3 regions of the Pseudogracilibacillus sp. ICA-222130 genome follow, and region 3 is predicted to be linked to each of the others. Evidence: riboswitches for the same ligand, from Rfam matches in the RefSeq annotation. Region 3 holds a riboswitch; each other region holds the start of a gene.
The links. Region 3 has a riboswitch for S-adenosylmethionine ahead of metK (methionine adenosyltransferase). Riboswitches for the same ligand answer to the same signal wherever they lie in the genome.
Positions count from the first base shown of each region.

Region 1 (4,292 bases), on a different contig from region 3:
TAATGGTTTGTGTAAAATGATTAAAATAAAAAAGGTAGGACATCCTTAAGTTATCGAACTAATAAAAAGGAGAGACCTACCTATGTCAAACAGTATAACCAATAAATTTTTATTTAATCATATTATGCGTGAAGAAATGAAAAACTTCTTCGAGGGCGAAAATCCTGACTTGAATAGTAGTATTCTTGACGGTACCTTCACTGCGGAAATCCGGTTTAATTCCGCAAGTTCACGAGGAAAACCCGTTGCACTTGCGGATATATTGTATAATTCCGCAAGTTCACGAGGAAAACCCGTTGCACTTGCGGATATATTGTATAATTCCGCAAGTTCACGAGGAAAACCCGTTGCACTTGCGGATATATTGCATAATTCCGCAAGTTCACGAGGAAATCGCGCCACACTTGCGGATATATTGTATAATTCCGCAAGTTCACGAGGAAATCGCGCTGCACTTGCGGATATAATGCTTAATTCCGCAAGTTCACGAGGAAAACTCGTTCCACTTGCGGATATCCGTCACAATTCCGCAAGTTCCCGAGCAAATTCCTCCCAACTTGCGGATATCTAGCATCCCCCCTCAAGCCCCCGTCCCCGAAAAGACCTCGCTCCGCTTCAACCAGCAACCAAAAAACTTACATAACATTCAAATTTCGATAATTTTCTCTCTTATGTTTTAAAGGATAATTGGGAAAAGTAAAACTATGACAAAATATTGGAAAATGCGACAAAATCATTGAAGTTTACGGTGACATTTATTATGATGTTCTACGTGTGTGAAAAAGAACGTACAAAGGTTTGACCGACATTAATGAATCTACAAAAGATAAGACGATTTTTCGATGAAAACGACATAACCGTATCAAATGAAAAACCATCTTACAACATATGGGCATGCCTCTGTAAATTTAAAGACACAAAGGGAGTTTATCATGGAAAACTTTTTTAAAATGAAAGAGTTAGGCACGAATGTTCGAACAGAGATTTTAGCAGGAATGACAACGTTTTTAACGATGTCATATATTATTGTAGTAAACCCTGCTATATTATCTGCAGCGGGTGTGCCGTTTGATCAAGTGTTTATTGCAACAATCGTGTCCGCGGTAGTAGGAACACTCATTATGGCTTTATTCGGAAATTATCCGATTGCTATTGCGCCTGGAATGGGGATGAACGCTTATTTTGTAAGTGTTGTAGCGACACAAGGCGTTTCCTATCAAGCAGTTTTTGGTGCAGTTTTTGTATCGGGGATTATCTTTTTATTATTAACATTTACAAAGTTTCGCCAAATATTAATTGAATCGATTCCAGATTCATTGAAATATGGTATAACAGCAGGAATTGGCTTATTTATCGCATTTTTAGGATTGAAAATGGCAGGACTTGTTGTTCCAAATGAGGAAACATTAGTGTCATTTGGAGACTTGTCGATTCCAGAGACACAATTAGCGGTTTTTGGTATTGTGATCACTTTAATTTTAGTTGCTAGAAATGTAAAAGGTGCTTTATTTATCGGGATGGCGATCACAGCAATTACGGGATATATTTTTAACTTATTAACGATTGATGGCTTTATATCTGCACCACCAGCTCCAATCTTTTTTGATTTAGATATCGGTGGTGTTGTTCAACATGGATTGTACGGAGTAATTTTTGCATTTTTACTTGTCACTATTTTTGATACGACAGGAACGATGATTGGAGTAGCGGAACAAGCAGGTTTAATGAAAAATGGTAAGTTTCCGCGTGCACGTGCGGCGTTAACTGCTGATGCGATCGCAACAACTGTTGGTTCGACATTAGGTTCTACACCATCATCCGCTTATGTTGAGTCATCTTCAGGTGTAGCAGTTGGGGGAAGAACAGGTTTTACGACATTGGTTGTCGCTTTACTATTTTTAGTTTCACTTTTATTTTCCCCATTAGTTGCTGCGATTTCGTCTTTATCAGCAGTAACAGCACCAGCACTTATTATCGTTGGAAGTTATATGTTATTTGGACTTTCAAAGATTAAGTGGAATGAATTTAATGAAGCATTTCCGACATTTATTGTCGTTTTAATGATGCCTCTAACATCGAGTATCGCAACAGGAATTGCAGTAGGGTTTATCACTTATCCTTTATTAAAATTAGTAACTGGTAAAGGGAAAGAAGTGCACCCAATGCTCTATATATTCGGGGTTATCTTTATTATTCAAATGATCTTTTTCCCAGCTCATTAAAAAAGTTTCACGAAATTATTTGACAGTTCTAATAAATCTGTGTATAGTATTATTCAACATCAAAAATTAAATAAAAAGTTTTACATTTTCTTATCCAGAGAGGTGGAGGGACTGGCCCTACGAAGCCTCGGCAACAGACTTGACTAGTACTGTGCCAATTCCAGCAAGCTTTTAGTTTGAAAGATAAGAAGAGTCGAGACAGTATATGTATATTCGAACCTCTTCTTAATCAGGAAGAGGTTTTTTAATTGGAAAAATTCTTCGTCTTCATGAAAAAATGGTTAAAGGTGTGAGGAGAAATGAGTCGTTTACAGGAAGCACATATTAAGTTTCTCGAGAGACATTTAGCGGATTTAGAAAATGGAACAATCACATTAACAGTTCATGATGGATATGTCGCTAGAATTGAAAAACAAGAAAACACATTATTTGATGAACAAGAGAAGTTATCAGAAAAAGAAATTATTTCTATATAAATTTTATTCAGAAAAATCATATTATTTAATTATTTTAGGGGGAATAAAATGACAGACCGATGTAGACAAGAAACTTTTTTAGTGCAAATTGGAAATAATCGTGATGAGCATTTTCGAGCAGTAAGTACACCGATTTATTTTTCAACAGCATTTCGCCACGAGGAAATCGGACTGCAAGATGGATATGATTATATCCGTACAGGGAATCCAACCCGAACAGTACTAGAAGAAGCTGTAGCAGAATTAGAAAAAGGGGATAAAGCATTTGCGACATCATCTGGAATGTCGGCAGTACAACTCGTATTTTCTTTATTTGAAAAGGGTGATCATATTATTTCTTCTAGAGATATTTATGGTGGCAACTTCCGACTTTTCGAGATTTTTGAGAAAAAATATGGCTTTGAATTCTCTTATTGGGACGGAAAAGATTACGAGGAATTAGAAACATTAAAACGAGAAAATACGAAGGCAATATTTATTGAAACACCAACAAATCCTTTAATGCAAACAGTTAAATTATCGAAAATATCCGAGTTTTCACATAAGAATGATCTTCTACATATCGTCGATAATACTTTGTATACACCGTATATACAACGACCGATTGAAGAGGGAGCAGACATTGTCATCCATAGTGCAACAAAGTATTTGGCTGGACATAATGATGTGTTGGCAGGACTTGTTATTGCAAAAGGGGAGGAAGTTTGTGAAGAGCTTAGCTTTTTACATAATTCCATTGGAGCAGTATTAGCTCCATACGATTGTTGGAGCCTGATTCGTGGAATGAAAACTTTAGCATTAAGAATGAGGCAACATGAACGAAATGCAAAACATGTTATCGACTTTTTACAAGACCATCCACTCGTCACAAATGTGTATTATCCAGGAAGGGGCGGTATGTTAAGTTTTGAAATTATAAATGAAAATCTTGTGGAACCATTTTTAAAAGCATTACAAGTTTTCACGTTTGCGGAGAGTCTTGGAGGCGTAGAAAGTTTCCTTACATACCCGGTTACGCAAACACATATGGATATACCGGAAGAAGTAAGGTTAAGCTATGGTTTATCAAATCGACTACTTCGTGCTTCAGTCGGTGTAGAACATGAAGAAGATTTAGTAAATGATTTAGCACGTGCATTTGAGCAAATTCGTACATGAGAGGTGAAGTGATCCGATGAGTTTGTTAAAAGATTTAGAGAAAAAAGTGTTAATTGCAGATGGAGCAATGGGGACGATTTTATATGCGAATGGTGTTGGACGTTGTTTTGAGGAATTGAATTTAACACATCCAGATCAAATCCAAAATGTTCATGAAACATATATCGTAGCAGGGGCCGAAGTGATTCAAACGAACACATATGGAGCCAATTATATTAAGCTGGCAAGATATGGCCTGGAAGAACAAGTGAAAAAAATTAATGAGCAAGCAGTCCAAATTGCGAAACGTGCGAGTAATGGTCGGGCACATATTCTCGGAAATATTGGCGGAATATATGGTGGCCAAACATTAAATGAAAGCGAAGAAGAGATCAAAAGAAGCTTCAGAGAACAGTTATATTGCTTACTACTTGAAGGAGTTGATGGATTAATATTA
Region 1 covers NZ_JBBKBG010000028.1:18,906-23,197, reverse strand. The annotation lists gene WKT09_RS10740 (hypothetical protein) at 83-571, shown strand; gene WKT09_RS10735 (NCS2 family permease) at 933-2,222, shown strand; SAM riboswitch class I at 2,310-2,412, shown strand; gene WKT09_RS10730 (DUF2292 domain-containing protein) at 2,522-2,698, shown strand; gene WKT09_RS10725 (PLP-dependent transferase) at 2,747-3,856, shown strand; gene WKT09_RS10720 (bifunctional homocysteine S-methyltransferase/methylenetetrahydrofolate reductase) at 3,873-4,292, shown strand, end outside.
Region 1: it holds a riboswitch for S-adenosylmethionine, as region 3 does, so the genes downstream of both, WKT09_RS10730 (DUF2292 domain-containing protein) here and metK (methionine adenosyltransferase) in region 3, are expected to answer to the same signal.

Region 2 (4,292 bases), on a different contig from region 3:
TCACTGGATCAAGTCCTGCACCGATAGCATAGTTCGTGTTGATGACCACTAATACATCTTCTTCAGACTCATAAATCTCTGGTAAAAATGCTGGCTCATAGTCAGGAGAGAATGTTAAATTTTTCGGGTTGTCTTCGATATCATCTAACTCAGCCTTACCCTCTTCCACTCCGTCTTTTATTGTAATTAAATCGTTTGCTTCGAATAACTGTAACACACGTCCATGGTCAGCTACAGAGTTACTTAATACAACTTCTGTGCCATCTTTAATATTATCGATTGAATCAATAGTTTTTGAGTATGCTGCGATTGGTTCAATATGAATTCCACCGATATGTGTTAACTCGTATCCTGTATCTTCAATTGTTTGTTCTAAATAAGGAATATGTTGGAAATAGTTTGCATCTAAATCGCCACTTGCTAAGTCATCATTTGGTAAAACGTAATCCTCATATGGTTCAATTTCTAAAGTAATACCTTCTTCCGCTAAAATTGGTGCCGCTTCTTCTAAAATCTCTGCATGTGGCACACTAGAAGCTCCAACTTTAATTGTCACTTCTTCAGCGTTTCCATCATTATTACCTGCGTCGTTGTTGCCTGCGTTGTTTGCTGAGTTGTTGTTATTTCCTCCACCACATGCTGCTAAAACTAAAATTGAAATTAATGCAAATAAAGCTAAAACCTTTTTCATGAAACATTCTCCCCTTTACCTTTTATCAATTTTTTTAGATATAAAATCTCCAATGAATTGGAAAATAAAAACGACAATTACAATAATGATAGAACAGACGAGGACAATTTCAAAAATTCTTCGTTGGAATCCTGCATAATATGCATAACTCCCTAGTCCACCTGCTCCGATCGCTCCAGCCATTGCTGTATAACCAATTAACGCAATCGCTGTGACGGTAATTCCTGAAATAAGTGCTGGCATCGATTCTGGGATTAATACTTTAAAAATGATACGTCTCGTCGTGGATCCCATCGCTTTTGCTGCCTCAATTACACCTTTATTTACTTCCTTCAATGCAATTTCCACTAAACGGCCGTAAAACGGTGCCGCTCCTAAAATTAAAGCTGGAAGTGCTGCATTCGGTCCCCGAATCGTTCCAATTAAAAATCTCGTTAATGGGAACAATAATAAAATTAAAATGATAAATGGGATAGCACGAAAGACGTTAACAAATGTCGCAATGATAAAATTTAATATTTTATTTTCCCATAGACCATCTTTATCTGTTAAATAAAGTAATAAGCCAAGCAATAATCCTAAAATAAACGTTCCAATAAGTGCGATGATGGTCATGTAAAACGTTTCATATGTAGCTTCAAGCAATTGGTTCGTATCAAGTTTTGAAAAATCAAGTGTCATCGCGAATTACCTCCACTGTTACCGAGGAAGCTTGAACAAAAGCCTCAACTTTCTCTATTTCTGTTTTGTCTCCAATTAATTGAATAGCAAGAGAACCAAGCGTACCGTAAGTCGTTTTCGTAATTTTACCATGTAAAATATTCACTTGAGTATCGTAGTTTTTCGCAATTTCACTAATTAGAGCATCATTGGTTGCTGTCCCTTGGAATCGTAAACGAAGAACTTTTCCTTTTCGTTCTACTTCCTCTAGCACTTCATCCAATGTATCATCTTCACGGCCTTCTTCCACGACCTCTCCAATGAATCGTTGTGTCACATCATGTTGTGGATTCGTAAAAACATCATACACATTTCCTTGTTCCACAATTTTCCCCTGTTCCATCACTGCAACACGATGACAAATTTTTCGGATGACGTTCATTTCATGTGTAATTAAAATGATCGTCAAACCAAGTTTCTCATTAATATCTACGAGTAAATTTAAAATAGAGTTTGTCGTTTCCGGGTCTAATGCAGATGTCGCTTCATCACATAATAACACTTTCGGGTTATTCGCGAGTGCTCTTGCGATTCCGACACGTTGTTTTTGTCCCCCACTAAGTTGGGACGGATACGCTTTTTCTCTACCTTCTAATCCAACTAATTGAATGAGTTCCTTTACTCTTTTTTCTCTTTCTGCTTTTGGCACACCAGCGATTTCGAGAGGGAAGGCAATATTATCTTCCGTCGTTCGTGACCATAATAAATTAAAGTGTTGGAAAATCATTCCGATATCTTGTCTCGCTGTACGAAGATTTTTCGTATTTAATTCAGTCATGCTCTCGCCGTCAATGGTTATGGTTCCTGCTGTCGGTTCTTCCAGGCGATTTAATAACCGAACGAACGTACTTTTTCCAGCCCCACTATATCCAATCACTCCAAATATTTCACCAGTTTCGATATCCAATGTGATGTCATCGACTGCCTTGATTGGGCGATTGTCAATCGTGAATGTTTTCCTTAAATTTTTGATCGAAATCAAAATGCGTACCCTCCTTTTCCTTTTATTCCAATAAAAAAATCCCTTTGCTCTAGAGAACAAAAAGATTATATATCTTCACGTTCTCTCATTTTTCAAAGCGGTGTGCTTCGCAGGATTTAGCACCTTTCAATCTTTACATTGAAGGTTGCCGCAACTTCACAGGGCCAGTCCCTCCATTGCTCTTCATAAGAGTTTATCATATTCAATTGGTTATTATATTGAATCTTACCAGTCCTTGTTGCCTTTGTCAACGATAATGCACATTACCTAGCAAATAACTCGGGTTTGTACTCAAACACATAATGATAGATGTGTGCAACCGAATGAAATGTATAAATTTTTTCCTTTATTTCTCCATCTTTCACAATGAGTAAACACGGTACACTTTCGATTTTATTTTCTTGCATGAATTCCGGAAATAGGGATCCATTCATTTCTAGAAAAATTTCCTCCTTATGTGTCATTTCAATTTTCTGTAAAAAACTTCTTGCGACATGACACGTCCCACAAAATGGGGTATGAATAAAAAGGAAACCATCATCCGGTAATGGTAATTGTTTGATCTCTTGCATATTTCTCACCAATCTTTTAAAAAATATATCGGATTAATTCGAATATGAAATTTGACGAGTTCTGTTGCGAGAATATTGTATGGGGTTGCCTCCACTTCCATATATTCTTCTGGAATATACATATTTTCTGCATGTGGCAACTCTTCATTCAACTTTTTTCTAAGTTGTTTTCCTGGACGGTCCTCATCGACGAAAATATAGACAAGATGGTGATCCAAATCATACGTTTCCAGCATTTCATCAAATTTTTCAATACTAAATGTTCCGAATGTACATAAAATTTGTACGTCATCACGGCCATCGATAATTGTTTCGAGCCGCTTTTTATCTTGTTTTCCTTCAACAATCACTATTTTCATTTTATCATTGCATCCTTTTCATTGCACCTTTTTAAAACAAAAAGCTATTCACGATGAGTTTTGTCTGCTCATCGTTGAATAGCTTTTCCATTATTCTGCTGAGATTAATGCCTCGTATTTGTCTGCTGAAAGTAACTCGTCTAACTGCTCATCCTTTGTCGGCTCGATGACGATGAACCATCCTTGGTCATAAGGAGACTCATTTACTGTTTCAGGGCTATCTTGTAGTGCTCCATTAATTTCCACTACACGTCCACTTACTGGTGCATATAATTCGGATACTGTTTTGACAGATTCTACGCTTCCAAATGGTTCGTTCATTTCAATTTCCGCACCAATTTCAGGAAGTTCTGCAAATACGATGTCCCCTAATTCTTCTAAAGCGAATTGAGTAAGTCCGACTCGAATATCGCTTCCTTCTTCTCGTGCCCACGTATGTTCTTTTGAATATAATAACTCTGTTGGTAATGACATATTTTTCTCCTCCTACGTTACTTCCATGTATTTTCGTATGTTTCTTCTTTAAAGCCAACTGTCACGCTCGTGCCGTCTGTCAGGATTGGCCGTTTAATAAGCATGCCATTTGACGCTAAATATGTAACCATGTCATCGAGTGTGGCATCTTTTATTTTTTCTTTCATATTTTGTTCGCGATACACTTTCCCACTCGTATTAAAAAATTTCTTCGGTTCTAGTCCACTTTTTTCAATAAGCGATTTTATCGTCGCTTCTGAAGGTGTTTCTTCGACTAAATGAACTAATTCATACGTTTTCCCGTGATCATCTAGCCATTTTTTTGCCTTCTTACATGTACTACAATTCGGGTACCAATATAATGTTAGTGACATCGTAAACCTCCGTATAAAAAATTTACTAATCTGATTATAGCAAATAATCCCCCGCGCTACAAAGGGATAAATTTTTTCATGAAAACTGGTGGGTGTGTGTAATAATTCCGCAAGTGTAGG
Region 2 covers NZ_JBBKBG010000018.1:43,579-47,870, reverse strand. The annotation lists gene WKT09_RS08635 (MetQ/NlpA family ABC transporter substrate-binding protein) at 1-691, opposite strand, end outside; gene WKT09_RS08630 (methionine ABC transporter permease) at 707-1,372, opposite strand; gene WKT09_RS08625 (methionine ABC transporter ATP-binding protein) at 1,362-2,393, opposite strand; SAM riboswitch class I at 2,476-2,585, opposite strand; gene WKT09_RS08620 (thioredoxin family protein) at 2,657-2,965, opposite strand; gene WKT09_RS08615 (toprim domain-containing protein) at 2,971-3,324, opposite strand; gene gcvH (glycine cleavage system protein GcvH) at 3,415-3,798, opposite strand; gene WKT09_RS08605 (arsenate reductase family protein) at 3,816-4,172, opposite strand.
Region 2: it holds a riboswitch for S-adenosylmethionine, as region 3 does, so the genes downstream of both, WKT09_RS08625 (methionine ABC transporter ATP-binding protein) here and metK (methionine adenosyltransferase) in region 3, are expected to answer to the same signal.

Region 3 (4,292 bases):
TGAATGAAATAACGATAAATGTTTCAGAATTCGTCCCATCTTCTTGAGGGTCTGCTTCTAATGTCGGTGCAGAGAGAACTGTAAAGCCAGCCTCATGTGCTGCTAACTCATCTTTCGTCGGTGTAATGAATAACTGACGTGCAAAAAGGTTATGCCATGCATATTCGTTTACTACTTCCACTGGTAAACGATATTTTTCGTCTGCTCCAGCGAATCCTTTAAAAGAGAAAACTTCATCTTTATTTTTTAAGTGATTTACAACTTTATCGAATAATTTTTGGAATGATGCCTCATCGATTGGTTTGTTTACTTCTCCCCAATCTACTAAGTTATCAGAAACGTCATCACGAACGATGAAACGGTCTTTTGGTGAACGGCCAGTGTATTTTCCAGTAGTTGCTTGAACTGATCCAGTTGCAGTTAATACACCTTCATTACGTGATAAAATCTTTTCTACCAATCCTGGTACAGATAAATTGTTATGAACATTGTCATTTTGTAAAATTTCTTGTGATACAGTTGACCTAGCTGTCGTATTCATTGAATTAATCCATCCTTTTTTCTCGTGTACTTTAAAATCTGAATATAGTATAACACATTAAACGAATTAGTCCATACTAATGTAATAAAACAAATAGAAAATGTTAATTTATTATAATGAAACAAAAGCTAAAACGTCTAAAAACGTTGGTGCAATAACGTTTTTTAAATGTATTACAATTTTGTGAAAAAAATCACAAAAGCTTTGTCTCACTACAGTAAATCTATTTTAACATAATCATATCAATACTTGAACTACCATTTTAGCGTTGGATAATGGGCGAAAAAAACAAAATAATAGGGAAAAAATGGAAATGTTTCATACTATACGTGTTCGGGTAAAAGATATTAAGTTTCGTTGCTGAAGATGCATAGGAAAAAAGTAAGATACATAAAAGAAGGGGTGGGGTTCATATTGGGGAAAAGTAATAAAACGGCTCGAGTTTTTGTTGGACTAGGAGTGGCAATTATGATAGTAAGTGTTTTAATTGGTACTGCGATTGCACCAACGGAAATAAGGATAGGGGCTATAGATCGAACAGAATTTTCTTGGGGAGTTTTTTTCACTACCGCGTTCAGTGGATTTATATCAGGGATGTTTTTTATTGGGATGGCTGAAATCATTGAGTTATTAGATGGATTGAACTGGTATGGATCCAAAGTGTCCTCTGACTTGAGAAAACTTTTGAACGAAAAAAATCGGAATTCGTAATTTTTTCAGAAGTTCGGGTTATCGCATGCATATAGAAGGTTGTATTTCTTCTTTAATCGATTGACATTTCACTTATTATCATATAGACTAGCCATTATAGTATACATATAGAGGTGTTTTTCAGGAAATATTTCATATGTAATAAACAACGGACTCTCTTATTAGGAGTTGGTGGAGGGACAGACCCTGTGAAGCCCAGCAACCTCACAAGTATGTGAAAAGGTGCTAACCTGATGCAAGGATTTTCCTTGAACAATAAGAGTGAAAGGCAGAAACAATATCCTTTCCTCATTTTATATAGGAAAGGATTTTTTCATGAATTCCATTATTTATGAAAAATGAACGAGTCATCTCGTTCCCTATGATCTCTATCGAGTAGAGCTCCGTGTAATATTTATAGGAGGCTTAATTATAATGACAAAGAATCGCCGTTTATTCACATCAGAATCAGTAACGGAAGGACATCCGGATAAAATGAGTGACCAAATCTCGGATGCAATTTTAGATGAAATTTTAAAAGGGGACCCGTATGCACGTGTTGCATGTGAAACGACTGTTACAACAGGACTCGTGTTAGTTTCCGGTGAAATTACGACGAATGTATATGTTGATATCCCTTCCATCGTTCGTAAAACAGTAAAAGAAATTGGATACACGGATTCACGTTACGGATTTGATGCAGAAACATGTGCCGTATTAACGGCTATCGATGAGCAGTCACCTGATATTGCAGGTGGAGTAGATGTTGCATTAGAAACACGGGAAGGAGAGGCAGATGAATCGGAAATTGGTGCGGGAGACCAAGGGTTAATGTTTGGGTATGCATGTGATGAAACAGAAGATCTAATGCCATTACCGATTTATTTAGCGCACCGTATTGCAAAACGATTAACAGATGTTCGTAAAGACCATACATTACCGTATTTACTGCCTGACGGTAAAACACAAGTAACGGTAGAATATGATGAACATGATAAACCTGTTCGGGTAGATGCAATCGTTGTGTCTACTCAACATACGGAAGATGTTACATTAGAACAAATTAAAAAAGATATACAGGAATATATTATTAAACCAATTGTTCCGAGTTTCTTATTAGATGAAAACACGAAATATTATATTAACCCATCTGGTCGTTTCGTGATCGGTGGACCACAAGGAGATGCGGGATTAACAGGCCGTAAAATTATCGTCGATACGTACGGTGGATATGCTCGTCATGGTGGGGGAGCATTTTCTGGTAAAGATGCGACAAAAGTGGACCGATCTGCAGCATATGCCGCACGTTATGTCGCGAAAAATATCGTGGCAGCACATTTAGCGGAAAAATGTGAAGTTCAATTAGCGTATGCTATTGGAGTGGCACAACCTGTATCGATTGCGATTGATACATTTGGAACTGGAAAAGTGTCAGAAGAAATTTTAGTCGAAGTGGTACGTGAAAACTTCAACTTAAGCCCACGTGGCATTATTCAGATGTTAGATTTACGTCGTCCGATTTATCGTGACACTGCAGCATATGGACATTTCGGCCGTCGTGATGTTACACTTCCTTGGGAAAATTTAGATAAAGCGGAAGCATTAAGACAATCGGTTGTCGCAATTGCGAATAAATAAAAGGAAAAAATGGATGATATACATGTCATCCATTTTTTGTTTATATGGACAACAGCTGTATAATAGGAAGAGAAAGTAGGGTGAAAAGTTCCTGTGATATGGATGAAAACCTATTCATAAATAAGATGAAACAATCTAGTGAACAATTGCAAAATATTGATGTTTACGACGGATGTAATGCTTGTCGTAACAGAAAAAAATATGGTATTATTTTTTAGAAAATAGATTTCATAAAGGTAGGTTACAAACATGGGCCATTTTATTGGAAGTTTACATCATGGAACGACTTCATCTATCATCGATGTAAACAATGTCGAGCAACATGAACAAACATATGAACATGGAAATTTTTCTTTTTTATATGAAGCAAGTGAATTAGATCAAGTATTTGAAAATGAACAATATTATGTACATTATTTTGGTGAATGCTATAACAAGGAAACATTAGCGGAAAAAGCGGGGATTTCATCCACGAATATTGCAGAAATTATTGCAGTGTTATTTCCACAAGGACAAAAGGAATTATTCGCGCAAATTAGCGGGAAATTTATTATTACCATTTTAGATAAACATAGTGAAACATTATATGGAGCGAGAGATCATTTTGGTGTGAAGCCACTTTTTTATGTAGAAAGGGATGGAGCGTTCACCTTTTCTTCTTCAAAAACGGAAATTACGAACCGTTATCATATAGATAAAATGAATGAAACAGCGTTACAACATTATTTTAGTTTCCAATATGTACCTGAACCATATACATTGCATGACGATGTCGTTATTATGGACCCGGCAACTTATTTTGTGAAAGAAAAAGCAGGGGAAGTGACATTCCATAAATATTGGAAGCCATCCTTTGACCCTATCCAAACAGAGAAGTCTGTATGGATCAATAAAATTCGTGAAGTCATGTATGAAAACATTGAAAAACGGATGGATGGTATTGCAGATATTGGGGCCTTTTTATCTGGAGGAATTGATTCGACCTTAGTCGTGTCGATGGCGAAAGAGATGAACCCAAATATAAAAACATTCTCTGTCGGTTTTGAGCGAGAAGGATTCTCTGAAGTGGACGTTGCTAAGGAGACAGCAGATAAAGTAGGCGTTGAAAATATCGCGAAATTTATTACGGCAGATGAATATGTAAACCAAATTCCGGAAATAATGTGGAATTTAGAAGAGCCATTAGCAGACCCATCTTGTATTCCGCTATATTTCGTTTCTAAAGAAGCGAGCAGTTATGTGAATTTTGCATTATCTGGCGAAGGTTCGGATGAGTTATTCGGCGGGTATAATATTTATCGTGAACCAGATTCTTTACGGATGTTTAACTATATTCCTGGATTATTCAAAACATTAATTCGAAAAGTTGCGATGACTTTACCGGAGAATATGAGTGGGAAAAGTTTCTTATTAAGAGGGACAA
Region 3 covers NZ_JBBKBG010000013.1:44,648-48,939, forward strand. The annotation lists gene pckA (phosphoenolpyruvate carboxykinase (ATP)) at 1-541, opposite strand, end outside; gene WKT09_RS07345 (hypothetical protein) at 956-1,252, shown strand; SAM riboswitch class I at 1,408-1,514, shown strand; gene metK (methionine adenosyltransferase) at 1,667-2,869, shown strand; gene asnB (asparagine synthase (glutamine-hydrolyzing)) at 3,119-4,292, shown strand, end outside.